Regions from separate parts of the Pseudoalteromonas sp. MB47 genome, predicted to be linked through region 1. Evidence: predicted binding sites of a transcription regulator. Region 1 holds the regulator's gene; each other region holds the start of a gene.
What was found. The regulator LexA, encoded in region 1, represses DNA repair genes until DNA is damaged. The targets are predictions, from matches to a motif close to TACTGTATNNNNATACAGTA.
Positions count from the first base shown of each region.

Region 2: the regulator LexA is predicted to act here: its motif matches at 3,052-3,071, upstream of uvrD (DNA helicase II).
Region 3: the regulator LexA is predicted to act here: its motif matches at 7,536-7,555, upstream of IMPJCBKJ_RS06595 (SulA-like leucine-rich domain-containing protein).

Region 1 is NZ_VFBD01000029.1:86,557-96,698, reverse strand. Features, by position in the region: gene norR (nitric oxide reductase transcriptional regulator NorR) at 1-1,127, opposite strand, end outside; gene IMPJCBKJ_RS16775 (NnrS family protein) at 1,284-2,516, shown strand; gene hmpA (NO-inducible flavohemoprotein) at 2,537-3,700, shown strand; gene IMPJCBKJ_RS16765 (endonuclease) at 3,814-4,467, opposite strand; gene IMPJCBKJ_RS16760 (VOC family protein) at 4,584-4,937, shown strand; gene IMPJCBKJ_RS16755 (hypothetical protein) at 4,912-5,637, opposite strand; gene IMPJCBKJ_RS16750 (hypothetical protein) at 5,796-6,176, shown strand; gene IMPJCBKJ_RS16745 (hotdog fold thioesterase) at 6,184-6,621, opposite strand; gene lexA (transcriptional repressor LexA) at 6,783-7,400, shown strand; gene coxB (cytochrome c oxidase subunit II) at 7,838-8,980, shown strand; gene ctaD (cytochrome c oxidase subunit I) at 8,980-10,142, shown strand, end outside.
Region 2 is NZ_VFBD01000012.1:263-10,404, reverse strand. Features, by position in the region: gene nudE (ADP compounds hydrolase NudE) at 1-39, opposite strand, end outside; gene yrfG (GMP/IMP nucleotidase) at 101-757, shown strand; gene IMPJCBKJ_RS07690 (dUTP diphosphatase) at 758-1,378, opposite strand; gene IMPJCBKJ_RS07685 (peroxiredoxin-like family protein) at 1,499-2,128, shown strand; gene IMPJCBKJ_RS07680 (YacL family protein) at 2,161-2,529, opposite strand; gene IMPJCBKJ_RS07675 (hypothetical protein) at 2,652-2,876, opposite strand; gene uvrD (DNA helicase II) at 3,136-5,301, shown strand; gene IMPJCBKJ_RS07665 (GNAT family N-acetyltransferase) at 5,279-7,348, shown strand; gene IMPJCBKJ_RS07660 (ABC transporter substrate-binding protein) at 7,311-8,432, shown strand; gene IMPJCBKJ_RS07655 (CZB domain-containing protein) at 8,505-9,353, shown strand; rRNA gene rrf (5S ribosomal RNA) at 9,733-9,847, opposite strand; partial or broken rRNA gene IMPJCBKJ_RS07645 (23S ribosomal RNA) at 9,974-10,142, opposite strand, start outside.
Region 3 is NZ_VFBD01000010.1:43,328-53,469, reverse strand. Features, by position in the region: gene IMPJCBKJ_RS06645 (amidohydrolase family protein) at 1-264, shown strand, start outside; gene IMPJCBKJ_RS06640 (TetR/AcrR family transcriptional regulator) at 319-861, opposite strand; gene IMPJCBKJ_RS06635 (HPP family protein) at 962-1,438, shown strand; gene IMPJCBKJ_RS06630 (hypothetical protein) at 1,469-1,846, opposite strand; gene IMPJCBKJ_RS06625 (Nif3-like dinuclear metal center hexameric protein) at 1,997-2,749, shown strand; gene IMPJCBKJ_RS06620 (YdcF family protein) at 2,755-3,519, opposite strand; gene IMPJCBKJ_RS06615 (LysR substrate-binding domain-containing protein) at 3,837-4,724, opposite strand; gene IMPJCBKJ_RS06610 (alpha/beta hydrolase) at 5,087-5,731, shown strand; gene IMPJCBKJ_RS06605 (alpha/beta hydrolase-fold protein) at 5,734-6,558, shown strand; gene IMPJCBKJ_RS06600 (YchJ family protein) at 6,555-7,034, opposite strand; gene IMPJCBKJ_RS06595 (SulA-like leucine-rich domain-containing protein) at 7,075-7,512, opposite strand; gene IMPJCBKJ_RS06590 (S9 family peptidase) at 7,816-9,741, opposite strand; gene IMPJCBKJ_RS06585 (ATP-binding cassette domain-containing protein) at 9,891-10,142, shown strand, end outside.

The sequences.
Region 1 (10,142 bases):
AATAAAATAACATCGTTATCGCGCTCTTTTAGTGGTGCAACATGCAATGGGTAAACGCTTAATCGGTGATAAAGATCTGCACGAAAGCGGCCCGCAGCGACTTCTTGTTTTAAATCGCGGTTGGTTGCTGCAATCACTCTGACATCAACATAACGGCTTTGATCTTCCCCCACAGTTTGTACTTCACCACTTTGTAATACACGCAATAACTTACTTTGCATGGCAAGCGGAAGTTCGCCGATTTCATCTAAAAATAGCGTGCCGCCATCGGCGAGTTGAAACTTACCCTGGCGAGCAGTATGTGCGCCAGTAAATGCGCCTTTACTGTGACCAAAAAATTCACTCTCGGCTAAGTTCTCTGGTAACGATGCGCAGTTTAAGTGGATCAACGGCATGTCACGGCGTTTTGAGTTTAAATGGATATTGCGCGCAACGAGTTCTTTACCGACGCCTGTATCACCTTGTATTAAAACGCTAAATTCTGAGGCAGCCACCAGCTGAATATCATTTTTAAGGGTCTGCATTGCTTGGCTATTACCAATAATTTCGACACCTTCTCGTGTTAGTGCCTCAAGGTTAAGCTGCTGCGCAACTTGATGGCTGTGCTGTGCGTGTTGCATAAAATGCTGCAAGGTTAGGGCATGCTCAACATAGCCTGCAGCTAGCTGTTTTAGTTGATTGAGCTCGTTCATTGCTAAAGCGTCAAAGGCATGTTCATCTAAACTATCAAAGGTCAAAACACCCAATAGTTCGTTGTTATCTTTGCTACTCAGCAGCGGCACGCCCATGCAGGCATGAACAGGAAAGTCGCCATGCTGGCTTTGTAATAAACCATCGTAGGGGTCGGGTAGGCCACAATCTTTGGCAAATTTTAGCGGTTCACTGCCACGGCATATTTCAAATAAGCGCGGATGCTCCGCTATTTTAAAGCGTCTTCCTAACGTATCGTCCGACAACCCATGAAGGGCTACGGGCTTTAACACATCGCCTTGTTTCAATAATAAGGCAACTGCATCACATTCAAGCCAATCATTAATGCAACTCAACAGATAACTGAAATTATGATCAACACTGCTTGCTTTGGTAAGTGCAAGTGCAACATCAAGAAGGGATTTTTTGATTATCATGTCAATTTGACCTGAATGTGTTTTATTGATGCTTTTAATGGTGTGTCATTTTGACTTATTTATCAAGCGTCCAAATTTAATGTATTGATATTTAATGGTTTTTATTTTTGGCTTGAACTGTGCAATAGCTGGGGAAATTAAACGCTGAGAGCACAAATGAAAGTCATTAATTTAACTGAACCTATGCCAACTAAGATCAAATTTTATCAACTCAGCCAGTGGCCGTTATGGGCATTAGCATTTCGGCCTTTTTTCTTGGCGGCAGGTGCCTTAGCTGTATTTGCTATGAGTTACTGGTTTTTAATCTTGGCGGGCTATGCACAGTGGCACCTAACAATGCCCGCAACGCTTTGGCATGCTCACGAAATGCTGTTTGGCTTTGCAGGCGTGGTTGCCATGGGCTTTTTGCTAACCGCCGCACAAACATGGACAGGTGTGGCGAGTGTAAGTGGTATTAAGCTTTGTTTGCTTAGCATGATTTGGCTTGCTGCAAGGTTTAGTTTTTTTATTGAGATTGCAGGGTTCGAGCAGCTAAACCTTTATATTGTTAGTGCGCTACAACTCGTTTGGTGGCTAGCTGGAATTATTATTCTAGCTGACATGCTGATACAGGCAAAAAGCAGCCATAACTACTTATTTATTGTCATCGCATCTTTGCTCTGTGCGCTCAATGTGATTTTTTTGAGCTTAGTTGTACTTAATAAAATGTCGCTGGCACTGGGGGTTGTTGATACCGCTGTACTTATCATGACACTGCTAGTTGGTGTTGTGGCTGGGCGAGTTGTGCCATTTTTTACCGCGCGCGGCCTTAACCTAAGTGAACAAGTTAGAACCCCCAAGCTCGATAAATTAGTCGTATTTAGCTCATTTTTCGCCATTGCGTGGTTTTTTATGAGTCAGCTATTTTTTAGCGCAATGAGCACCGGTTGGGTTTTTGCTTGGCTTGCTTGTTTACATTCAGCCCGGTGTGTTTTGTGGTGGCATAAAGGCATTCTAAAAGTGCCTTTGCTATGGTCATTACATGTGGCTTATTGGGCTTTATCGGTTGGTTTAATACTCGTCGCGCTGAGCTATTTCAGCCCAATTATCTTATTCAAAGATGCGCTTCATCTGATCACTGTTGGCACCATAGGTGTGATGATCATCGCCATGATGGTACGTGTCTCTCATGGTCACACTGGGCGCGCATTACAGGCCCCTGCGTACATTAGTTTGGCATTTGTACTCATTGTGATAGCTGCCATTGTACGTTCGTTACTTCCCGTTTATTTAGGTCATCACCTTGCATGGCAGTTAAGTGCGTTGCTGTGGGTTGCTGGCTTTAGCTTATTTTTACTTCATTGTGCGCCCATCTTAGTGAATCGTCGTGTTGATGGTCGCCGCGGTTAACCTCTCCAATAGGAAAAACTATGTTATCTGAAAAAACGATCCAGATTGTTAAAAGTACTTTGCCGTTGCTTGCACAAGCAGGCCCTCAAGTGACTGAGTATTTTTATGATCGTATGTTTAGCTACAACCCAGAGCTTAAAAATATTTTTAATATGACGCATCAGCAATCGGGCTCTCAGCAATTTGCGCTATTTAATGCCTTAGCTGCCTACGCGGCAAATATTGATAACTTGGCAGTGTTAAAAGGTGCGCTTGCGCGCATTAATCATAAACACACCAGTTACCATATTTTGCCAGAGCATTATCCTATTGTTGGTGGACATCTGATTGCGACTTTAAAAGAGTTATTGCCAGAACAATTTACTCCTGAGGTCGAGTATGCATGGCGTGAAGCCTATTCATTATTAGCGGATGTATGTATCAATGAGGAGATGTCGCTATATCAAAAAACCAAAAAGGCACCGGGAGGTTGGTTTGGTACTCGTACTTTCACAATTACAGAAAAACGTATGGAGTCATCGCAAATTTGCAGTTTCATATTAACGCCTGCCGATGCAAAGCCTGTTGTGGCGTATTTACCGGGCCAATATTTAGGAATTAAAGTAACGCCAGCAAACAGTGATTTAACGCAAGTTAGGCAATACTCTTTATCACAGCAAAGTAATGGTCACAATTACCGAATTAGCGTGAAAGAAGAAGGCTTGGTATCTAACTACCTACACAGCTTAACTGAGGGGGATAAGGTAGAAATTTACCCACCTGCAGGCGACTTTGTGCTTCGCGAAATCGACTCGCCTGTTGTATTGATTTCTGCGGGTGTTGGTCAAACCCCAATGATGGCGATGCTAGAAACACTATTAAGTAATCAACCTAACCAGTCAATCCATTACCTGCATGCTTGCGACAGTGAGACGCAGTTTGCCTTTAAAGAGTATTTATTTAAGCAACAGCAAGCGCACGCTTCATTACATTGTGTTACCTGGTTTAAAGATGGCAAGGGGGGCGATTTTGCGGGCTTAATGGATGTAAACCACATCGCTGAAAGCTTACCAATAAGCAAAGGTGACTTTTACCTGTGTGGCCCAATCGCATTTATGGCAATGATAAAAGAGCAACTACTAAGTATTGGGGTTGCAAGTGAACGCATTCACTACGAGGTGTTTGGCCCTCACCAAAGCCTATGATGTAAAAGGCGCAGCTTGAGCTGCGCCTTTTTGTTAGTTAACTTCGCACTCTAGATTAGGAAGTGAAATACGGAGCTCTTTTTGTACTTTAGAAGCCCATAAAAATTTCACTATTAGAGTAACTTACGATTGCTCATTTCAGCTATTTCAAGCTTTTGCCACGATTCAAATAGCTTGCGTTGTTTGTCTGATATTTTTAAGCCATAGGTTTTTTGCATATAAAAATAGGTATCGGCTATTTGCTTTCTTGCATAAATGGGTGGCTCAAATACGCGCTGCTTAAAGTCGATTTTTACAGGGCATGCTCCGTAACTTGCACTTGATGTTGACACCATGCCGTAGCGAAAGTTTGAACGGTCAGCATTGATCTCGCCTATAGCAGGGGCAAGGTTATTTATATCGGCTTCCATTTGACGGAATTTCGCACTGACCTTTTTACAGTTTTTACGACCGCCATCTTGCCAGCATTGTAATTGATGACCAAACTCCCAGGCAGGCACAATATGCTCCCACTCTATTCTTTTTGCGCGGGCATTCTCTTTTCCTGAGCGGGTGACAGGGTTTCTAGGAATATAACCACACGCATCAGGATCTGGCACAAGTTTTTTACCTTGGCGCTTTATGTCGCAACCACAATATAAGCTTTTACTGTTGCTTGGTAGATTCTTAATTAAATGCTTTTTGGCACTGTAAAAGCTCGAAAATTCTTTAGCGGATATAGGGAAAGTGAAAATAAAACACAGGGCTAAGTATAGAAATAAACGCATATCCATCACATCAGTGAACTACAGGAAGCGCTATTTTAGAGCGACTATTCTAAAAATGAAAAGTTTTTCAACTCAGCTATAGTTGTTAGGCCGTTTTAATTAAAGGAATTACAACTATGTTATTAGGTGCCTTCTCAGTGAGTTTAAATGTCAAAGATATTCGTGCTTCAAAGCAGTTTTATGAAAAGCTAGGTTTCAACGAGTTTGCTGGGGAGATAGAACAGCATTGGCTAATTATGAAAAACGGTGAACATTTAATTGGTTTGTTTCAAGGTATGTTCGACAAAACCATGCTGACCTTTAACCCAGGGTGGGATCAAAATGCTGAAGCTTTGGACGAATTTGCAACCTTTGAGCAATTAGCTGCACAATTTCAGCAACAAGGATTAGAAATACAAAAGGCCGGTGACGCGAGTTTTATTATCACCGACCCAGATGGCAATCCTATTTTGATTGACCAACACGTGTAGCTGGCTTTTTACGTTTAATTCGAACGTTTTGTAGTAACAAGAGAACTCCTGTAATACAAAATAGTACGCTGGTGGCCGAGAAGCTGATGAGTAGTGGATTGTTAAAGTTCTCACGCTCATCATAATCCATAATGTGTAGCATCCAGAAAAAGTCGAAAACCCGCCACAGGGTGCTGCGCACAGTAATAAGGTTACCGGTTTGGCTATCTAAATATAAGGTTGTTGTTAACCAATCATCGAAGCTAACTTGCCAAACATTGGCTTTGCGGCCGACCTCTCTTGGCCCTTTTGTTAATAACTGCGCTTGCGTTATTTTTGCGTCAATAAGCAGGTGAGCTTGCGCATTTTCAATGATTTGCGCTTTACTCGGTGCAGGCATTTTAGCACCTGTTCTGCCATCAAAAGTAAACGTACCGCTAGAGGATGTAACTTCTATAATCGGGGTATTTAAAAAATGGCTATATTTAATACCTTCGATTTGCTCAAATTGCGCTGTTATTTTATCAATTGAAGCAGGGTAGTCCGACAATAAAAATGGGCTACTTAAACTGCGATTAGCCAGATGTTTACCATGCACTTTTTCAAGTGGTAATGAGCTCATCACAAGCCCACCTAAAAGCCAAAAAAAGATCTGTAAAGCAAGTAAATAACCAAGCCATTTATGCCCTTTACGAGCATACTTAAACAGGCGTTTATTCATAATTACCCCGTTATTATTGTTATGTGGGCGCTATTTTAGGTTGTTTAGCTAGATTGCCAATGCGGCATAATGTCGCATTAACTGTATTCTAGATTTGGTATATATACAAAACTGAGTTAAAGTTTCAGTCGATATCAATAGAGGGTAAAAACGAGAGTATGTCGGAAATTCAATTTTTAAATGTAGATCTGGAGCTTGAATCAAAGCACGATATTAGTGCGCTTGTTGCTGATTTGAAGAAAAACGCCATGGTTTTACATTATGACCAAGATGAATACCGCCAACTAGCACGTATTGAAGCAACCGCAGATATCAGCTCTCCAGATAAAGCCATTAACCAGCTTTGCGAGCTTATTGAGTCATGCTCGCGCAATGCATTAAAACAGTGGTTATCGTGCTCAAAGCGTACATTTGATATAGGCTTTGAATCAGGTAATTCGCCTAAATGCTTTAACCAACCCCTGCATGCCGACACCTTGTTACGTATCTCAGCAATTGGTGCAGGGATTGAAATTACTATTTATCCTGTCGAAAAATAGCCAGAATTTATCGCTCTACAACAGCTGCGGTCATTCTTGATACGCAGCAAAGCTCTCCTGCGGCATTGGTAATTTTAATATCCCAAACAGATGTTCGCTTACCTAAATGCAGCGGTCTTGCTGTTGCTGTTAACGTTCCTTTGCGTGACGCTTTCATGTGGTTGGCATTAATTTCTTGGCCAACAGCATAGAACTTATTGAAATCAACCACGAAATTGGCTGCATAGCTTGCCACTGTCTCTGCTAATACAACGTTTGCTCCGCCATGAACCATACCCATAGGGTTATGATGCTCAGGAATAGCAGGCATGGTTGCCATTAAATAATCATCACCAATTTCAGTCACCTCAATGCCCATAGTTTTCATTAAAGTGCCTTGACCGGTGATCCCTTTTTCTAGCTCTTTGCAAAGCTCTAACGTGATTGGGTGGTGCCAAATACTCATTGTGTTTCCTTAGCCTGCTAATTAAAGCTAATACCTTATGGCATCTTTCGGTGTGGTTCAATGTTAGTTTTGTAGCAATATGATGGGGTTAATTTAAATTTGCGATTTTCAAATAACTGTATATACTCACAGTTAAATGTACTGTATGGAAAACCAGTTGTATGCGCCCATTAACTAAACGCCAATCGCAAATTTTAGAACTAATTAAAGTCTTTATTAAAGATACAGGCATGCCACCTACGCGTGCTGAAATAGCTCAAACATTAGGTTTTAAAAGTGCCAACGCTGCTGAAGAACACCTAAAAGCACTGGCTAAAAAAGGCATGATCAAAATGAAGCCTGGGGCGAGTCGCGGTATTCAGTTAATTGAAGAAGATGAGCCAGAGCAACTAGGCTTACCTTTAATTGGCCGTGTTGCAGCTGGTGAACCTATTTTGGCGCAAGAGCATGTTGAAAGTCACTGCCAAGTTGATCCTTCATTATTTAAACCTGCAGCCGATTTCTTACTGCGTGTAAATGGCATGAGTATGAAAGACATTGGTATTATGGATGGCGATTTGCTTGCAGTACATAGAACACAAGTTGCTGAAAATGGGCAAGTAGTTGTAGCTCGAGTCGATGAAGATGTAACAGTTAAGCGCCTAGAAAAGGCAGGTCGCAAAGTGCTTTTACATGCTGAGAACGAAGAGTTTTCGCCTATTGAGGTTGACCTTGAGCATGAGTCGTTCAACATCGAGGGGTTAGCTGTTGGGGTTATTCGTAACGCTGATTGGATGTAAACGTTCCCAATTTGGTGCATCAAATTGACTCAATTTGGTGCGCCACTGAAATTTTACTACTTAATTAGGATTTGTGAATCCTTACTCTTCATTTAAAGCCTTATATGGCGCAGTTTTCCTCTCTTTTTATATTTCGTTTTTACTCCTAAACATTAAATAACGCGCTGATTATAGTTGTTATTTCTGCACCAAAATAAACATTTATTATCATTAAAACTTGCTTATTGGTCATTTTTTAACTAATTGGTTAATACACTGTATTAACACCTAATTAATAAAAAGACACAAAAATGTGCGAGGTGTTAGACAGGGGGTCGGTATCATAAGTGGGTCAAAATGATACGTAGTCGCTCTGAACAATAAGAAAAACGAATGGGCACCTTGCTGTATCGCCTTTTCGCTTTGCGTCTTGCAATAGCATCTAAAGGAGCCGTCACATGGGTAAACTGCGTTACGCCTTGTGGCTTATATTGGTTGCACTTCCTGAACTTGCATTGGCGAACAGCCAATACAATATGCGTAAAGGGGTGACCGATATAAGTAATAATGTTTATGAGTTACACATGACGATATTTATTATCTGCTGTGTAATCGGCATCATCGTATTTGCGGTGATGTTTTGGGCTTTAATACACCACCGTAAATCCAAAGGGGCCAAGCCTGCCCAATTTCATGAAAGTACAAAAGTTGAAATACTTTGGACTGCCATTCCATTTGTCATCTTAATCGCCATGGCTGTGCCTGCCACAAAAACCTTAATTGCCATGGAAGATGCCTCTAAAGCCGATATCACCATTAAAGTGACCGGCTCACAGTGGAAGTGGCATTACGAGTACATGGGCGAAGACATTGCTTATTACTCGATTCTATCTACTCCTAAAGACCAAATAGACAACCAAGCAGAGAAAACTGAGCATTATTTGCTTGAAGTAGATAAACCGCTAGTACTTCCTATCAATAAGAAAGTTCGCTTTTTAATGACCTCAGACGATGTAATTCATTCATGGTGGGTGCCTGATTTTGCGGTTAAAAAGGATGCAAATCCTGGGTTTATTAATGAAGCGTGGACACGTATTAACGAACCCGGAGTATACCGTGGTCAATGTGCTGAGTTATGCGGTAAAGATCATGGCTTTATGCCTGTTGTGGTGAAAGCCTTACCTGAAGATGAATTTGCTAATTGGCTTGCAGATGCCAAGCAAGAAAAAGCCAATGCGGCCGCAGCAGATGCTGCTTTGCTTGATCAAACATTACCGAAAGAAGAGCTTATGGTCTTAGGTGAGCAAGTGTATATGGCAAGCTGTGCTGCATGTCACCAACCTACCGGTATGGGCCTACCTGGCGTATTTCCAGCACTTAAAGGCAGCCCGATTGTATTAGGTGATGTAAAAGATCACATAGACATTGTGTTACACGGTAAGCCTGGTACAGCAATGCAAGCGTTTGATAAACAGCTTTCAATTAAGCAACTTGCTGCGGTTATTACTTATAAGCGAAACGCGTGGGGTAATGATACCGGCGATGTTATCCAACCGAGTCAAATTCAAGCCGCGATTGATGCAGCAGCGGAGGCGAACTAATGAGTAATGTTATTAACGAGCAAGCAACAGGGCATGCGCATCACGACCATCATCACCCAGCTAAAGGTTTTAAGCGTTGGCTTTACACCACCAATCATAAAGACATCGGGAGTTTATACCTGATTTTTTCACTCACCATGTTTTTAATTGGCGGAGCAATGGCAATGGTGATCCGCGCTGAACTGTTTCAGCCTGGATTACAGTTAGTCGATCCGCACTTTTTTAATCAAATGACTACCGTACATGGCTTGATCATGGTGTTTGGTGCCGTTATGCCCGCGTTCACTGGGCTTGCAAACTGGATGGTACCTATGATGATAGGCGCACCAGATATGGCCTTACCACGTATGAATAACTGGAGCTTTTGGATATTGCCGTTCGCATTTTTAATCCTGTTGGCTTCGTTACTCATGCCTGGTGGTGGTCCTGCGTTTGGTTGGACTTTCTACGCACCACTATCAACAACTTACAGCAACGATAACACTGCACTTTTTGTGTTTGCCGTACATATCATGGGTATCAGCTCAATTATGGGGGCGATTAACGTTATCGTGACCATCGTCAACTTAAGAGCACCAGGTATGACGTGGATGAAGCTACCGCTATTTGTTTGGACATGGTTAATCACTGCATTTTTGTTAATTGCTGTTATGCCTGTTCTAGCAGGGGCGGTCACTATGGTGTTGACCGATAAATACTTTGCAACCAGCTTTTTTGATGCAGCCGGAGGGGGCGACCCTGTGATGTTCCAGCACATTTTCTGGTTCTTCGGTCACCCTGAAGTGTACATCATGATTTTACCAGCCTTTGGCATTATATCGACTATCGTACCTACCTTCTCGCGCAAAAAGCTATTTGGCTATGCGTCTATGGTGTATGCAACTTCATCGATTGCGCTGCTAAGTTTTATCGTTTGGGCACATCATATGTTTACCACAGGGATGCCTGTAGCAGGCGAGTTGTTTTTCATGTACGCCACCATGCTCATTTCGGTACCAACGGGCGTTAAAGTGTTTAACTGGGTAGCCACCATGTGGCGCGGTTCAATTAGCTTCGAAATTCCGATGATGTTTGCCATCGCCTTTATTGTGTTATTCACCTTAGGTGGTTTCTCTGGCTTGATGCTTGCGATTACACCGGCAGATTTTCAGTATCACGATAC
Region 2 (10,142 bases), on a different contig from region 1:
CAAAATTTGCGGTGGTGTAGGATGCTTTTTCTGTGTCATTGGCATTAATTTGCTATCATGGCAGTTATGCTCATCATAAATCTTTTAAAGTGAATTGCCTATGTTAAATTGGTCAAAAATCGATACTGTGTTGTTAGATATGGATGGCACCCTACTTGATTTGCATTTTGATAATTACTTTTGGCTAACCGTTATTCCCGAGCAATATGCGCGTAAACATAAAATCAGTTTAGACGCAGCAAAAGCTGACATTTTACATCGTTATCAACAAGTTCACGGACAAATTAATTGGTACTGTTTAGATTATTGGCAGCAGCAACTTGATTTACCAATTATGGCACTGAAACGTGACATTCAACATTTAATCAGAATTCGTGAAGATGTTCCGCCGTTCTTAACTGAGCTTAGAAAAGCAGGCAAGCAATTGATCATGCTTACTAACGCGCACCCAGATTGTGCCATGTTAAAGTTCGAACACACTGCTATCGATAATTACTTAGATGGGGTGATCTCAACTCACCAATATGGCGTGAGTAAAGAGCATCAACCATTATGGCAACAAGTACATCAAGAATGGCAGTTTGATAAGGAACGGACTTTATTTGTGGATGATAGCCCCGCCGTGCTAGATGCGGCAAAAGAGTTTGGTATTGGTCATATACTTGCGGTTGCCAACCCTGATAGTCAGCAACCGCATAAACAGTTCGATGGCTTTTTATCGACCATCGATTTTCGCGAGTTTATACCCGTTAAATAATTACTTCGGGTAACGCTGCTCTAAGCCTTGGTATACAAGTTTTGCAAAATCTGCATGCTCTGTATCTAGGCTTTTTACCACTTCAACTAAGTGCTCGTTATCTTCTTGGCCATTCCACACTTTGATATAACTACCATCTTTGTAGCCATGATCTTGGCGGAAGAAGTTCAAGGTATTTTTACCAACATAGCCACGGTATAAGTCATCGATATCCATACCAATTTGCGCCATACAACCTGCAAATGCGGCTGCATTAAAACTCTTTTCAGCGACTGCTGACCCAGCTAACACTTCGAGTGTTTGTTTAAAGTCATCTGCCTGAACTGGCGCACTTAACTCAGCTTCTAGTTGTGCAGCTAACTGCTCATAGCTGGTTTCACCATCAATACGTAAAGATAAACCAAAATGGAAAATATCAACTAACTCTAAAATAACTTGTTCTGTATCTGGGGTTTGTTTTTTCCACCACTTCCAGCCGTAGTGGTCAAGCATTTCAGCACACTCAACCCAAATTGCACGATACCATTCAAAACCTTGGCTAAACCATTGCTCATGAACTTTAGTATTCATCGCATTTTGCATCTCGAGCATAACAACGAGTTTTTGTAAATTAGCAGACATTCTTTATCCCAACTTGCATTTTCAATTATGTATATACTACAGATAATTTTGTCATTGATGAAATAAAAACACATATGATCAGGTCTGCTTTGCAGTTGATAAAAATAACCGAGGAAACCCATGTTTAAATCTCTACTCATTAGTGCACTATTTGTACTATCAAGCCAAGTTATTGCTGCGACTGCAACCAATATTGCCGAATCAGCAGAGCAAGTTAGCCCATTATTACCCGGCTTAGCAGTGCCAAATATTGAGTTAAAAGATCAATACGGTAAAACCGTCTCACTCGCTGAGCGTTTTAAAGAAAAAACGACTGTGCTCATTGTTTATCGTGGTGGCTGGTGCCCATATTGTTCAAAGCAATTGGCCAATGTCCAAAAAATTGAGAAAGAGCTAGCGGATTTAGGAGCACAGATAATTGCCGTTTCGCCAGATAGTCCTGAAAAGCTCGCTGAATCAAAAATTACTTCACCAAACTATCAATTATTGTCTGACGACAGCCTTTTGTTGGCACAAAAGTTAGGTTTAGCGTTTTACTTAGATGACAAAACAGCAAAGATTTACCGCAACAAACTTGGGGTTAACTTTGTCTCGTTAGAGGGCGAAGTGAAAGTAGCGTTACCCGTACCTGCAGTGTTTGTTATAGACACTAATGGGTTAGTTAATTTTCAATACGCCAACCCAAATTACAAAGTACGCTTAACAGAAGATTTATTACTAGCGGCTGTTAAATCAGTGAGCGAGCAATAAATTAGCAACCGATAAGCAGAATATGCTTCTGCTTATCGGCCTTGTGTAAATTCTTGCCAAGATTCAATTAAATCAACAAAGTCTTCAAAACCACAGCCACTACACAAGCCTTCTTCTTCAAGCATTAAATCATCATCTTGGTAGGCAACTAAGTCTTCGTTGTCTTGATGTAACGCATGTGCTTCGAATAGCGCTTCGTCTTTACTTAAGATCAAATCAATTTCTTGACCTTGTAAGGTTAAAGGCTCATGACTGCTCTTAACCGCGGAGATTAATGCTTGTACCATCGCGATTTTTTCTTTACCGATTTCTTCGTTTAGCCAACGGCCTATGACGGCATGTTCAGAGGAGATTTTAATGCGTAAACCGCTAATAGGATCGCGGATAAATTGATATTCCATGGAGGGTACTCTTAATACGTTATCTGCTAATTATACCGTTTGCAGCTAAACGTGGCGAGTTTTGTAGTCTTAAATCAGCACGAGCGCCAACGGGGCGCTCGTGTTTATGCTATTTAAAATAGCTAGAGTCGCGATTTGAAGCGCGCAGCATCAATAATCGCCCATAGGTATACGATTGGCAGTAGAATAAAGCCAACTGCAACGTAAATTAGTGCCCCACTGATAACCCATGCTAAAAAGAATGCAATAGCCGCCATTAAACGGCCTTGTACCAATTGCCCTAAACCAGGAAAAAAGATATTACATATTGCTGCGATTACATTACCGCCAGAACCTTGCTCTGCCATACTAACCTCTGTAGTTTTTAATGATTATACTTTTAGTAAACACACTTTATGCCAACTTATTATGGCTTACAAATCAAAGTGTTAAAAAGTAGCGTTATTTTGATTTTAGTTTTTTTTGCTAAAAATCGGTCAAATTCACAATTTTTATACTTCAATTTTAATGACTTGCCAAAATAGCTGTTTATAAAAACAGTATTTTATTTAGCCTTGCATAAACACCTGTTATACTCCACCCATTATAGATTGAAAAGGCGTAACGATGGACGTTTCTGAATTACTCGATGGCTTAAATGACAAACAACGGGATGCAGTCGCAGCCCCATTGCAAAATATGCTAGTACTTGCAGGTGCAGGTTCTGGTAAAACTCGAGTACTTGTTCATCGCATCGCATGGCTCATGCAAGTTGAGCAAGCTTCTGCATACAGCATCTTTGCGGTAACCTTCACAAATAAAGCCGCAAAAGAAATGCGCACTCGTGTAGAAGAAACCTTAAAAGCACCTGTTGGCGGTATGTGGATTGGTACCTTCCACGGCTTATCTCATCGTATTCTGCGCGCCCATCACCGTGAAGCGAACTTGCCTGAAAGCTTTCAAATTTTAGATTCTGACGATCAACAACGTATGATCAAACGCTTACTTAAAGCGATGAACATCGATGATAAAAAGTGGCCAGCAAAACAATTTGGTTGGTATATCAGCGCGAAAAAAGATGAAGGTCTGCGACCTAAAGACATTCAAGCCTACGATATTAATGAGCAAATGATGCTAAAAGTCTATGCTGCATATCAAGAGGCTTGTGACCGTGCAGGTTTAGTCGACTTTGCAGAAATACTGCTGCGCTGCTACGAAGTACTTAAAAACCACCCAACACTTTTACGCCACTATCAACAGCGTTTTGCCCATATGCTGGTAGACGAGTTCCAGGATACCAATACGATTCAGTACGCTTGGTTAAAATTACTCGCAGGTAACACCAACAGTATTATGATCGTAGGTGATGATGACCAAAGTATCTATGGCTGGCGTGGCGCAAAAATTGAGAATATCAAACGCTTTTTAACTGACTTCGAAGCCGAAACCATTCGCCTTGAACAAAATTACCGTTCAACGGCAACAATTTTGAAAGCTTCAAACGCGCTGATCAAAAACAATGCTGAACGCATGGGCAAAAGCCTGTGGACAGACGGCAATGATGGTGAGCCGATTTCAGTTTACGCTGCGTTTAATGAATTAGACGAAGCGCGCTTTGTTAGCAGCAAACTACGTAGCTGGCTAAATGCAGGTAATGCATTACAAGACGCCGCGATTTTATACCGTAACAATGCGCAATCTCGTGTACTCGAAGAAGCAATGCTACAAGAAGGTTTAAAATACCGTATTTACGGCGGTATGCGCTTCTTCGAGCGCCAAGAGATCAAAGATGCACTTTCGTATTTACGTTTAGTTGGTAACCGTCAAGATGATGCGGCTTTCGAGCGCGTTATTAACACCCCTGCTCGCGGCATTGGTGATAAAACACTAAGCCACATTCGTGATTGCGCGCGCAATGAGTCATTGCCACTTTGGTATGCCGCTAAAGCTATTATCGAGCAGCAGCACTTATCTGGCCGTGCAGCAAGTGCCGTGACAAAATTCTTAGAACTTGTTGAGCATATCGAAGATAAAATCAGCGATCTCACCCTAGAAGAGCAAGCGAAATACACCATTCAAAGCTCGGGGTTAATGGCAATGTATCAAGCTGAAAAAGGTGAAAAAGGCCGTGCCCGCGTAGAAAACTTAGAAGAGCTTATTAGTGCTTGTGGTCAATACGAACTCCCTGAAGATGAAGAGTTCAGCTCACCACTGCAAGGCTTTTTGGCATATACCTCTCTAGAATCTGGCGAAGGTCAAGCTGATGAGCACGAAGACGCGGTGCAAATGATGACACTGCACTCAGCAAAAGGCCTAGAATTCCCGCTGGTATTTATGGTGGGTGTTGAAGAGGGCATGTTCCCATCACAACAAAGTAATGAAGAGTCTGGTCGTTTAGAAGAAGAACGTCGCTTATGTTATGTTGGCATGACTCGCGCGATGGAAAAACTATATATTAGCCACGCAGAAAGCCGCCGTTTATACGGACAAGAAAAATACCACAGCCCATCACGCTTTTTACGCGAAATGCCTGAAGACTGTATCGAAGAAATTCGTATTAAAACACAGGTTTCAAGGCCACCTGCGGCAGGTCGTTTTAGTCCATCAGTAACACATGCCGCATTTGAAGATAGCGGCTTTAACTTAGGACAGCGCGTATTACACGCTAAGTTCGGTGCAGGAACCGTACTCAATTACGAAGGCAGCGGCGCACAGTCACGTATTCAAGTGAACTTTGATGATCTAGGCAGTAAATGGCTTGTAACACAGTATGCAAGACTTCAAGCCTTATAATGAGTATATAACAGCGCTATGTAATGAGCTGGTGATTGCAAAGCATCGCCAGCTTGTCATTGTGCAAGGCAGCGAAACTTGGTGCTATCAGTTTGCAAACCAATTAGCGCTAAAAAATACCTATGTTTTCAGTAGCAGCTCATTATTAGCAAATAGTGAGTTCCCAAAACATGCTCACCAGATTCTTGGTCAAGAGTTTCAACACGCAATTTTTGATGGTTTTAGCGGTTTATATGCCGATAAACTAGCCGCGCTTGCCGGTACCGTAAAAGCTGGTGGTGTACTTATATTACTGCTGCCCGATGATAATAACTGGCAAGACCCAGCACTCACAAGTATTACCTCTTATGGCGAAGCAATTAAACACAGCTTTTTTAATCAGCGCTTTTTCGCCAAGCTAAAATTGCAGCCACATTATTTTACTAAGCACTCGCCTCCTGCTTACCAATCTATTTCGCCAGCAACTGCTGAGATAAATTATCAGCAACAACAAGCATGTGTTGAGCAAATTATTAAAACCGCAACAGGGCGCGCTAATCGCCCTTTTGTGATCAGTGCAGACCGAGGTCGTGGTAAGTCAGCCGCTTTAGGGCTTGCAGCAGCAAATCTTCAAGATAAAAGAATCCTAATTTGCGCCACCCAAGCCAAAGCCGTACAAACAAGCTTTAAGCATTTAGCCGCTGAGCTTGGTGTTAGCAAAGAGCAAAACTGTAAGCAACTAGCTAACCTTAGCTATATTGCGCCAGATACACTGCTACATGAAAAACCTGATTGCGATCTGTTATTTGTCGACGAAGCAGCAGCGATTCCGGTTCCTATGCTATTAGAGATACTAAAAAGTTATCCACGGATCGTATTTGCCAGCACTATGGTTGGTTATGAAGGAAATGGGCGTGGTTACACGTTACGTTTTTTACATTCCTTACGTAGCCAATTTAAATCGCTAAAGGCAATTACTTTGGATGAACCTGTTCGTTTCGCCAAGTATGACCCCCTAGAAAATAGCCTACGTGAACTACTATTACTTGATGCAAAATATCTAGAAACGCAGAGTAAAGAGTCATATCAATTCGAAAGCATAAGCAAAGAGCAACTCATTGATGATGAGCAGTTGCTTAGCCAAATTATGGCGCTATTGGCGTTGGCTCATTATCAAACCACGGTAAACGACTTACGCCAATTGCTTGATGCCCCAGAGCTACAGCTATCTATCTGCAAACAAGAAAATGCATTAAAAGCCGTTTGCTTAATTGCTATTGAGGGTGGCTTAACGCCTGAGATTGCAGAGCAGGTTATAAGAGGAAAGCGTCGGCCACATGGTCATTTAATGGCGCAAACTCTGACTCAATTAAGCCGAAAAACAGAAGATTTGTGTAAACACTCAGCGAGAGTCGTGAGAATAGCTGTTGCACCTGAATGTCATCAGCAAGGTATAGGCTCAGCCCTGTTAAACCACTGCGAAAGCCAATTAAGCAATTGTAGTTATTTTGGTGCTAGCTTTGGCGCAAATGCGACATTAATTAAGTTTTGGCAAAGTAATGGCTTCAACGTTGTTAAGCTTGGATTTAGTCATGACAAAGCAACGGCAGAACATGCTGCCTTAGTGGTTAAAGCATTAGATAAGCAAACGACAGATAGCGCAGCACTGTTAATAGAAGAGTTTAAGCAAGATTTCTCTTTGCAACTCCTTGATCACTTTAACTCACTTCCTTGGCAGCTTATTGCAGAGCTATTCAAAGGCTTACCAAAAAGTGATCTATCTTCTGCCTTAGATGCAAGAGCTGAGCGGCTGTTAACTGGTGATATTAACCTCTTCCAAGTACAGCCATTGCTATGGCAAATACTTTGGAGCACACCAATTAGTCTAAATTTATTAGATGAACATACAAAGTTCATCCTTATTCGACTAGTATTACAGCAAACCTCTGTAAATAGCTTAATCGAAGAAGCCGGTTTTACAGGTAAAAAAGACTTAGAGTCACAGTTCAAAACCGCAGTGCAAGGTTGGTATGCTCACTATAAATCACTTCAAAATCACAGCCATTAAGTGTTTATGTATTTGTACCTTGCTACTACCTCAGATAGCTTTAGCTGAACACGCACAGCCTACCATTAAACTCGGCATGTCCACTGCGCTCACTGGACCCGCAAAGCAAATAGGCGAACAACTGGCGCTTGGCAGTAATATTTACTTTAATAAAATCAACAAAGAAAACGGTATTAATGGGCAAAGTATCGATCTGATTTTAGCTGATGATGGTTATGAGCCAAAAAATACCGTAGTGAATACTCGCGAGTTTTTATTTGATCAAAAGATCCATGCAATTTTTGGCTCTATGGGCACACCAACAGCCCATGCAATTAAACCTATTCTGGATAGGCACCGCATTCCATTTCTAATGCCATTTACAGGCGCTGATTTTTTACATAATAGCTCAATGCCAAATGTATTTAATCTTCGTGCGAGCTACCAAGATGAAGCCATAGAGCAAATTAATTATTTCGTGAAAGAGCGTAAGCATGAAAAAATTGGCTTGATGATCCAAGCCGATGAGTTTGGCTATATGGTAGAAAACAACCTTGTTAATGCATTAAAAATACATGGTATTAAACCTGTAGAAGTCGCTCGGTTTAAGCGCAATAGTGATGATATTTCAAAAGCTTTAGCGCTTCTAAAAGAAAGTAAAGCAACCGCAATTTGTTTAGTCGGCACTTACGAGCCTCTCGCTGAATTCATTAATGCAGCAAACAAACAAAACTTCAACCCAGACTATACTTCGGTGTCTTTCGTTTCGAGCCATGATTTATATCAGCGAGTGAAACAGCCCGCCAACATTATGGTCACTGAAGTGGTACCCGACCCTAATAACTGTAAAAACCCTTGGTGTAAGCAGTTTATTGAAGATATCGAGCCTTATCACACGAGTGCGAATAGAATTATATTTGAAGGTTATTTGAATGCCGTAGCATTGGTTAGCGCTGCCCAAAAATGCCCAACGCCTCTAAACAATCAATGTCTGCTGACCGAGCTAACTCACCTCTTCACTGACACATCTGAATTCGCTGATTTATTTAATAGTCATAGTGCTGGAAATAATAAAAAAATCTACCGCTCCTATTTCAAAAAGTAATTTTGTAAATCCATCACTAAAAACATAATAATGTTCTATGCTATAAAGACTTAACAAGGCTTTGAGGGAAATATGGATCTGATTAATTTCCGAGTTGGGCACAAGACCATTTCATTAAAAATTCTTGATATTCTTCTAACTGAACGTTATGAGGGTAATTTAACGTCATTGCCCAATGAAAATAAGAGCTTTATCGGGGTCAAAGATTATATGGACACGCCGACCCCCATATTTGATTTGGGGGTAGTTTTAAATAACAGGTCAACATACGAAGTAAATGCCGCGCTTTCAGAATTATTAGTTGAAAGAGAAAAAGAGCACTTAGAATGGCTTAATGTATTAGAAAACAACCTATCTACTGGAACATCCTTCACAAATTCGCTAGATCCAAGTAAGTCCTCATTTAGTCGCTGGTACAAAGATTTCGAGACTGATAATGAAGATCTTAAGAGCATTGTTGCCAAACTTGAAAAGCCCTACCATGCACTACATGTTATGGCTAGCGAACTTCTAGAAGTACGGAAAACACAGTCAAAAGATTCTGTAATTATTTTATTTGAAGAAAAAAAACGACAAACTCTTAATCAGCTAAACCGGTTGTTTGAATCGGCCCGAGAGCAGATAAGCCTTGATTACAAGCCAATCATCATTTTTACAACTAAAGACGGTGTAACACCTCATATAGGGCTTCTGGTCGATAAAGTCGAAGACAATATTAATGTTAAGAAAGAAGATATCAAACCTTTAGAGCAGCTTACCTCTGTTGGTTTTGATGTTGACCCACAAACTAAAAACATGATGCGCGGGCTAATTAAAATGAAGCATAAACACAGCTTACTATTAGACCCAAGCGCCATCTTCCGCCCAGAACACCTCATGCGCCACGAAGCAGAAGAAACCGAAGAATATGGGCTTTTTTAGCCGCTAGTTAGCAAGTTTGAAAGGGTAAAGTGTTAAGTTCTGGCGTAGGTTGGGTAGAGCGGAGCGAAACCCAACACATCGCAGAGCTATCAGCTTTCAGCCCTCAGCGTTCAGCCGCCCGGTGTGGATGTTTGGGGCTGCGCCTCCCTCTGCCGGAGGTTCTAGGTTCTAGACAAAGTGTACTTTTAGGAATGGCTTCAGCCATGAATGTGTTTGTTATGGTCTAGATTCGGCACTGAAGTGCCTACGGGGTTTTGTTGCTGAGGGTGACTTTGTACAGGGCAACCCCGCAGTTCAACTGAAGTCTGACGGCTGAAAGCTGACAGCTCAAAACGCAAAAAAGCCCGACTCTTTCGAATCGGGCTTTCTTTAATTTGGAGCCTGGCGATGACCTACTTTCACATAGCAGCTGCTACACTATCATCGGCGCTGTTTCGTTTCACTACTGAGTTCGGCATGGGGTCAGGTGGGTCCAAAACGCTATTGTCACCAAGCAAATTTGGTTTTAATTCGCTCTTTTGAGCAAATTAATAAATCTGGAATTCTGATATCAAGTAAATGTCTACTTTAGTAACTTAACTTCTGTCTGTTACGCTGTCATAAAACGCGTTTGGCGTTGTATGGTTAAGCCTCACGGGTAATTAGTACAGGTTAGCTTAATGGCTCACACCACTTCCACATCCTGCCTATCAACGTTGTAGTCTTCAACGGCCCTTCAGAGACTTTAAAAGTCTAGTGAGAACTCATCTCGAGGCCTGCTTCGCGCTTAGATGCTTTCAGCGCTTATCA
Region 3 (10,142 bases), on a different contig from region 1:
GCGCAAGGCGGTATGACACCACTTGAAGCAATTCGTGCAGCAACCTTAGATCCTGCTAAATACATTGGCCTTGATACCAACATCGGTTCTCTTGAGCCGGGTAAACTTGCCGATTTAATTGTTATTGACGGTAACCCGCTAACTAACATTCGTGATACTGATAAAATCGATTACACCATGATCAATGGTCGTTTATTTGATGCTGCAACCATGAACGAAGTGGGTGAGAAAAAACGCGAAAAGCTATATTTTGAAAAAATCTAACATAGCAAAAATCTAAACTGAAAGCGGCCATTGTGCCGCTTTTTTATTGTTTATTTATTGCTTTAAATAAGGAAACTGTTTAATTCCTACTAGTTTTGCTTGGCAGATCATGCCCTCTACCAGCGTCATTAAATAGTGGCTGTGTGAGTCGAGCTGCGAGCTTTCCATGTTTTCACACGCTGATAGACGCTGTTTAATTAACTGCTGTACTGCCATTTTATGCTCTTTGCAGGCTTGATTTATCGGGCTTGCAGGATCAGCAAACTCAGCAGCGGTGTTAATAAATAAACAGCCATTAAAATCACCTAACTCAGTCACCTCAGAATTAAACCAAGCTTCATGGCAGCTGATCAAAGCGACTTTAAACTCTTCAACAGTGGTTAGCTTGCTGGTGGCATGCGTTAACCAATTTAAAAATCGGGTATGTCGCTCACTAAGGCACGCTAATAACAATTCATCTTTACTTGTGAAATGGTGGTACATGGTTTTTTTGGCGACACCCGCCACACTAATAATTTCGTTTATCCCCACACTATGAATGCCTTTTTGATAAAAAAGTGACAGGGCGGTCAAAATAATATGTGTTCGTTTATCCATAACAAGGCCTCATTGGGTGACTAATGACAGCTTGACAGAAGTAGACCGACTTGTCTACTATCTACCGGGTAGACAAGTCGGTCTACCTATTGGAGGTTTTATGGAGAATAAAGTAAGCAAGGCGGCCATTGCGGGTATATTTGCTTGTATGGCAATTTTTGTGTTGGCCTATTTACAGCAATTAGGAAGTTTTGGTGTGTGGTTGATGGCCCCATTTGGAGCAACTGCGGTGTTGGTATTTGGTGTGCCACATAGTCCGCTTGCGAAAGCGAAGAATGTTATCGGTGGGCACTTTTTAACTGCACTAATCGGTGTCGTATTTGTAAATTATGTTGGAGTAGGGCCAGTTGAAATTGCTATAGCCACAGGGTTGGCAATTAGCCTAATGATGTTGACGGACACAGTACATCCAGCTGCAGGCGCAAACCCAATTTTGATAATGCAATCTATGCAAAGCTGGGATTTTTTAGTGATGCCTGTATTGATTGGAACCGTATTTATTGTGTTGTTTGGCCAATTTAGTCAATGGATTATAACTAGCCAAATGATCAGCCATAAAAAAACCGCTAACGAGTAGCGGTTTTTAAAGTTGCTAAGTGTAATTTGATTACACAACACCACGCGGTAAACGACAATCGTGGTCTTTTTCAGCTAGGTTAACAATCCAAAGCTCTTCAGCTTTGTAACCGTCATCGTTTGCTGTAACAACAGTGAACGATGCTTTCTTAGCTGTTTTAGCCGGTGCAGCGGTTTTAGTTTTGGTTTTTTTCGCTGGTGCTTTAGGTGCTTCTTCTGCTTTAGGCTCAGCTGTTTTACCAGAAGTGAGCTCTTCAGTCAGTGCTGCAACATCAGCAAGGCGCATATTTTTGCCACCGTCGATGCTATACCAACCAGGTTTTGTTGTGATTTCAGGTTTCTTACCATTCGCTGCTTCGTATGCTGCTTCGAAGGCATTTAACACTTCTGTTTTGTCTAGTTTGCTCATCAGAGACCCTATACGTTGTAAACACAGATTAAGAATATATATTTATACCTATTTTCAGCTTACTTTTCAATTTTTTGCGATTTTCCTTCCATTTTTCACTCATAAACGCCAAAATTTGCACAAAATAGAGGGTTGAAGGACGATTTTTATATGCAACGCAAACAATTTACTCAATTATTAAACGACATTCTTAAACCTGATTCTATCGCTGACTTTTGCCCAAATGGCTTACAAGTTGAAGGTGCGAGCGAAGTAAAAAAGATAGTGACGGGTGTCACAGCTAGCCAAGCATTGATTGATGCCGCTATTGCAGAAAATGCAGATACTATTTTGGTACATCACGGCTATTTCTGGAAAGGGGAATCGCAGCCAATCACGGGCATGAAAAAGCGCCGTATTGCAGCACTTTTAAATAATGATATTAACTTATATGGCTATCACTTACCGCTAGATATACACCCTGAAATTGGTAATAACGCGCAACTGGCTAAGTTACTCGATATTGAGTTCACAGGTGGGCTTGAATCTGGTCCAAATAGTGTGCCGGTAAAAGGGCGTTTAAAAACACCTTTAAGTGGTGAAGAGTTTACCGCCAAAATAACCCAAGTACTTAACCGTGCACCATTAGCTAGTTTGGTAAGAAAAGAGAAAATTGAAACCATCGCTTGGTGCACAGGTGGCGGACAAGGGTATATTGATTTAGCAGCTGCCCAAGGGATTGATGCTTATCTTACAGGTGAAGCCTCTGAGCAAACGATTCATAGTTCACGCGAGCAAGGTATCGACTTTTTTGCAGCAGGTCACCATGCTACTGAGCGTTATGGCATTAAAGCCTTAGGCGAGCTTTTAGCTGAGCAGCATGGTTTTGATGTGACGTTTATCGATATCGACAATCCAGTCTGATTGTTCTACAGCGCCTCTGGATCAATCCAGCGGCGCACACTCACCCAAGCACTGCCAATTTTCTCATGCGCGACTCTGGTCACTGCAACAAGTACTGCAATGTTAGGTATAAACTGCTTATACGTTGGATACTGACTAAAATCTTGAAAGTCGGTTGCCGCTGGGATCACATCAATGCCTTGTGCATTAAATAAGTCTTTCGCACGTGGCATGTGGCTCGCTGAGGTGACAAGCGCTGTTTTTTTATCGACTAAATAAATGGCAAGTCGTTTCGCTTCTTCTGCGGTATCCATAGCGAGAGGATTTTGTTTAACTCTCGTCGCAGAAATACCCAACGCTTTTGCTGTTTCAAACATGAGCTGACTATTGGTGGTATTAGCAAAACCGCCTCCTGATACATAGAGGGTGGCATTTGGGTAGTGATAGGCAAGCTTAACACCTTCAAGTAATCGAGCAAGCGCACAATCGCCTAGCTGGTGGTTTGCTTGAAGGCGCGAGTTGGGCATTATAGAGCAGCCAAGTACCACAATGTTATCGAGTTTAGGGTGTTTTGCTTGGTTAAATTGCCATGCAGGGTTATTGCTTGCAGCTATCAGTGACTGACCAATAAATGGCGTGCTTATCAGCATTAAAGTTAAAATGCTAACAAAGCCAAAATAGAGTGCTTTGCGTTTATGTGCAATGGCTAAAAATACCATCACTAAAGTAAGCAGCCCCAGCAAAGGCAGGGGCATTAATAAAGAGCCAATGATCTTTTTAATTTCAAACATGTATACCCAAGCCTCCTCAAGGTACAGAATTCAGCGTTTCACAGGTGCCTTAATATCAAGGCGTTACTTTGCAAAAATGGCAGCCCCTTTTAAGAAGTAACAACGATGAGAGTAAGCACCTGTGAAGCGCCCAAAGGGTTGGTTTAAAAGCGAATTATACTGCGTTATTGATTTTAACCATAGAACCACTATTGTTTGCAATCAATGCCTTGCCTAAATCGCTTTTAATTCCAACTGAAACTCGCACCTTGAGGTGGTTTGGGTATTAACATTATTATTAGTAATTGATGCAGCTATGTTAGTTATTTTGCCTTGTTTTAGCGACCGTTATTTTGCTTACACGTATTTAAAAAGTGGCGATAAACTGGGTTATCTTTCATATTCTTTTTCATCGCTAAATACATAGGGCGAGTAAGGCCTAGTGCACCTAACGGAATAGACTTAATGAGTCCTTGGCTTTCATAAGGAGTGACTAGCCAGTCTGGTAATGCTGCAACCCCCATACCTGCACTCACTAATTGAAATATCAATAAGCCTTGGTCAACCGTTTTAAGCGTGCCATCAAAGCGTGCATTTTGAATAAAATGTTTAAAGATGTCTTGGCGCTCACGGGGAATAGGGTACGAAATAATTGTTTCGTTTTTTAAATCAAGGGCGGTGACATAGGCTTTTTTTGCTAGCTCATGATCCGGTGCAACGATTAGTTTTAATTTAAAATCAAACAGGTGAGCATACTCAAGTTGATCGGGTTCACGAATATCAGAAGTCAGCACTAGATCTAATTCATCATTAATTAAATCTGGAATGGCGTCGTAACTAAAGCCGCGCTCGTAATCAATTTTAATATCAGGCCAAAAATTATTAAATTCTTTGATGGTTGGGAGCAACCAATGAAAGCAGGCATGACACTCAACGCTTAAACGTAAATTTGAGATTGGCTGGTTAAGGCTTTCTTTTAACCGACATTTTGTTGCCTCAACACGAGGTAATACTTCATTAGCAAGCTCCAGAAGTAGCATACCTTGCGGAGTAAAACGCACAGGCTGTGTTTTACGTTCGAACAGCTGGCAATCTAACTTATTCTCGAGATCTTTAATTTGATGCGATAAAGCCGATTGAGTTAAAAACAACTCACGGGCGGTATTGACCAAAGAGCCTGTTTCTTTAAGGGTCGCTATGGTTTTTAGGTGCTTTATATCAATCATCTTTAAAAAATCTCATGGAAAATGTGAGTCTAACTCAGATTACGAACATACTACGCCTTAGAATTTATTTTTTCAACGTCTAGACGTCTAAAATATGTGGTTATTTTAACTGCTTTTTTACAATACGCCTTTCGATAAATTTTTGACAGCGTTGTCATGTTGTTTTTTGTAGTTTAACTATGAAATTCCATGAATTTACCTCAAGTTGAAACTAGCCGTTTAAATCGTGATACAGCTTGCGATTAGTAATTTGATATTTAATTAAAATTACTGAGAGTAGGGTTTAGTTGTTTGCTAAGATATTATTTTTTAAGGTGTTATTATCTTCTATTAGGTGTAACGTGATTTTTAAAGGAATGCTTGTGATACGTACCGTAATTTTACTCTGTGCATGCTGGGTTTTGCCTGTTTGCGCTGGCACTATTTACAGCCAGTTTCCAACAGAGATTGACCCGCATGGTCACTACGTTTTTTATTCACATGGTTTTATCGTTGAAGGGACAAACCCTAAGCCTGTTCACAAAACCTTTGGGGTTTATGATTTTGTGGCCGTAAAAGAAGCACTGGCAGATGAAAGCTATCATTTAATTGCCTATCACAGGCCAAAAGGTACTGAGCCATTTACGTTTGCGAAAAAACTCGCTGCAGATGTTGAAGCATTGATCAGTGCCGGTGTTGCTGAGTCGAACATTAGTTTGGTTGGTTTTTCACGGGGCGGGGCATTATCGATACTGGCGGCTAATGAACTTAAACGTACACATATTAACTTAATTATATTGGCAGGTTGTGCAGGCCATATAAAAAATCACACATCAGTTAAGGCTTATGGCAAAGTGTATTCTATCTTTGAGCGCTCAGATCAGGTTGGCTCTTGCCAATTTTTAATTGATAGAAGTGACGTAACCAAGTTCGAAGAAATAAGCATTAATACAGGGCTCTCCCATGGCGCATTTTATAAACCAAAAGATGAGTGGCTGTTACCAATTAAGAAGTGGCTAAAGGATTAACTATGCCTTATTTACTGTTAGTTATTGTGATCAGTGTTTTGAGTGTGAGCTCTGTAAGCAATGCTGAGCCGTTTACTTTGCCACGTACTAATACTGTGTTACTTAAAGATAAACATACCAAAAACGAATACCCCATTACGATTAAATTGCCACGCAGCTACCAAAAGCAAAACCAGAAGCGCTACCCAGTTGTTTACCTATTAGATGCAAACTACAGTTTGCCAATTGCCTCTGGTGCTAGTCGCTTTATGATGAATTCGGGGGCTATAGAAGAGGTAATTATCGTTGCAGTAGGATATCAAAAGGGTGTATCTGGGCTTAATAGCCGTATTTATGACTATACGCCATTTGAAGATAAAAATTGGCAACGTAAAACTGGCGGAGCAAGCCAGTACCTAAACTATTTAAAACACTCTGTATTACCATACATTAAGGCTCACTACAGAACTAACCAAAAAGGTACGTTAGTCGGTAACTCACTTGGCGGTTTATTTGCGGCTTATACCTTATTCACTGAGCCTTCGCTTTTTTCAAATTATATTATCGGCAGTCCTTCAGTGTGGTTTAAGCAGCACAGCCTGTTAGCTTTGCCTGTCGTACCTGCAGGTAAAGCAACTAAAGTGTACATTGGTATCGGAGAACTTGAAGAAAGCGAAGGTGAAAAAATGGTGTCGGGCGCAAGGCAATTAGCAGCTAAAATTAATAAACAAAGCGGCGCGCTGGTTATAACAAATTTATTTGTTATTCCTCAGGCACGCCATGCAACCGCATTCCCAACAACGATTACCCAAGCCTTAGACTGGATTTACCAGGTTAATGGTAACTAAAGAGCGTGACACTTTTTATATTTTTTGCCGCTCCCACAAGGGCACTCGTCGTTACGGCCTATTTTAATATCTGCAACTGGCGTTATATCACCGTCTAGGTAACGCCATAGGCCATCTTCTTTAATAAAACGCGACTTCTCGTGTAACTCACAATACAAGTTTTGATAAAAGTAATTAGCTTTAAATTCGACAAAACCTTCTTGCTCGTTATGTTCAGTATCTAAAACACTTAGCTTGGTAAAACGGCAGCTATTAGCAAAATCTTTAATTTCGCGAACAGGGTTAGCGGCTTGCTGGCTTTGTGCATAGGTACTAAATACATATTTTGCATCTTTTAGTGCGTAAGCACTAAAACGAGAACGCATAAGTTGCTCTGGCGTATCAGCTTGGCTTGCACCTGTATGAAAAGGCTGGCAGCAAAGCTCGTAAGTCGATTCGCTGCCACAAGGACAAAGGGAGTGTGTGAGTGATGTCATAACAACTTACCTAAAACTATAAATTGTTATTTTAACAAGCCTATTGTGGCTGCGGTACTAAATTGTTTAATTGAGCGCTTTTTGTAAAACAATAAAATTTAGCAGATGCCTGCTCAAGGTTTAAGTTCATCGAATCAAGTTGATGATTGTTTACAATATCTGTCCATGTGATCACTGCAGCAAAATTACCGTTATGTAATGCTGAACTAAGAACGTACTCAAGATTAACTAAATGTTTTTGTCTGATCACAAGTAGTTTACTGGTATCAATCGAACACGAATCTAATAATGCTTTACTAGGAACATGATCAGGAGCAATTAGTAGTGTCCATGCATTTTGGCTATTGTAATGATGCAATACTTTTAATAGCTCAAAGGTTGCTGATATTTCGTCTTCAATTTGAATTAAATTAACAGACGCTTTGTCGTTATCTTGTTGGTAGCTTTTAACTGTTCTTAAGGTAATTGGCTGTAACATAACTTTCACTCACTGGTTGTTTATACAGTATGTGCATACAGTAGTTTATACAGTGTTTTTGCGCAAGTACTTTTTTGCTATTTTTTAACCAATGATTCAGTTTTATTTTAATAAAAACAATTTAATTGTTATTTAACAATGGTTTATAGTTTTGGTTTAAAGGTGGAAAAAAGGTGAAAAATTTATCATTAAAGATATACAGTGTTTTATACAGTACTGTGTAAACTGCTAAATTTTGATTCTATACAGGTGTTTTGCATAAAAAAGCCGGCATAATACCGGCTCTTTAGCTTTGCAATTTTGCTATTTATCTAAGTAGGTATTTAAAAACTCAAGGTATGCATTTGAGGCTTTTATGCGGTTTTCTTTTTTAGTAAAACCATGGCCTTCATCATCAAATAATACATATTCGACAGGCACACCATTTGCCTTTACAGCGGCAACAAGTTCATCGCTTTCAACTTGTAAAACGCGTGGGTCGTTAGCACCTTGGATCACCATTAATGGCTTGGTGATGTTTTTAGCATGAAATAGTGGCGAAATGGCACGGTGACGTTCACCGTCTGTCGCGGGGTCGCCCATTTCATCATACAGTGCCTTTTTAAAGCTTTCCCACCATGGTGGAATTGAGTTTAAGGTTCTAACCCAGTTTGTTACACCAAATATATTAATGCCTACTTTGAACTCTTCAGGTTCAAAGGCAAGTGCGGCGGCGGTCATAAAGCCACCATAGCTGCCCCCCATGATGCCAATTTTATCAGCATCAACCCAATCTAGGCTTTGCAGGTGTTTTTTACCGTAAACAATATCTTGTAAATCGTCAGTGCCATGCTTTTTATCATCTAAATGGAAGAAGGTTTTACCATAGCCTGAGCTGCCACGGTTATTAACTGCAAAAATGGCATAACCATGATTGACTAAATGCTGCTGCATTGCACTATAGCCTGTACGACTTTGGCCGCCAGGACCGCCGTGCACCCAAACTAAAGCTGGTACTTTGTTGTTGCTGTTAGCTTGCTTAGGCTTATATAAAACCCCGGGGATTTCTAAACCATCAAAGCTTTTAAAGCGCACAATTGTGCTTTCAACCAAGTCATTTTGATTAATTGCATCACTTAATGTGTTGGTTAACTGTTTAGCTTTTGATTCTCCGAGTTGCCAAACAAATAGGTTACTTGGTGAGGTATCTGAATTTAAATAAAACGCCATGGTCTTTTCATCAGCTGAAAAGTTCACACCACGTAAATTACCAGCTGGCAGCGATGGCATGGCAATACCTTTACCTGTGGTGGTATCAATTATCGACACTTTAGTGCTTGCGTCAGCATTAACACCGCTTACTTGATAACGACCAGATTTAGAGAAGTAGATAAAACTCACATCCCACTCATCTTTGAGGGCAGGGCTGTGCTCGCCGGTCGTTAAGTCATAGCGCCACACTTCTGCAAACTCACCTTTGGCGTCGGTTGAGTAATATAATGATTTACTGTCTCTGGAGAAGGTTTCTGGGCCATATTTAGCGTCGTCGTCATGACGGGTAATGAGCTCTGGTTTCAGTGTTTTCTTACGCGTATCGAGAATAAACACATCGCTGTCTTTGTTCGAATTGTTTTTCGATAAAGCAATAAAACGGCCGTCAGGGCTGATCGCACCGACATCTAGCCCCATGGTATTTTGGTAAACAGGCGTTACTTCATAGCTATTAGCATCAACACGATATAGGTCCATAAACTTAGCATCACGCTGATTGCTGGTTATAAAAAAGTGTTTACTGTCTTCTGTGAAACCTGCAAATCCTGCACGGGTTTCTTCACCTGGCGTAAGATCTTTAACTGTGCCGTCTGTTTCGCGAACATAGATGTGATAACGCTCGTTACCGCCAGAGTCTTTAGTAAATAGTACGCGCTCATCTTTAGGGAAATAAGCCACAGCATACGTACTGTCTTCAAAGTCTGTTAAGCGGGTTTTTTTGGCGGTTTTTATATCTACTTCATAAAGGCTATAAATGCCGCTTTCGTCACTGCTAACGAGTATTTTGTCGCCTTTTGGTGAAAAGCTGCTGCCCATAATTGAGGTTGTATCAAAAAAGGTTTCAGCATCATACTGTTTAACAGTTTGGCTTTGTTGCACGCTTTCGGTGCTACTTGTTGATGGGGTTGATTGAGAACATCCTGCAAGCGCCAGGCTAAGCGCGCATGCAACGGCTGCTAGTTGAAAACTCGGTTTCATTGTAATTATTCCTTGTTAATTTTTCGTTATCAAGTGTTGCCTGTTCATAATCTAAACGCAAGTTTTACCCGTTCGATATTTGTTACAAATCATGTAACTAATAAGAGATATGAGTGTGTTACTATTTTTTCACTATTAAAGGGATAAACATGATTGAAATTAACAACCTCAATAAGCGCTTTGCTTCAGCCCACGTTTTTGAAAACTATAATAAGCAATTTCAAGGTAAACGAGTTTGTTTACAGGCAGCCAATGGCAGAGGAAAAACAACATTACTGATGATGCTAGCAGGCCTTGAAAAGCCTCAATCAGGGCAGGTTTTATATAATAATCAAGCATTAAAATCGCCGCAAAACAATGTTTCAATTGCTAGCGACCGTATTGCTCTGCCAGATTTTTTA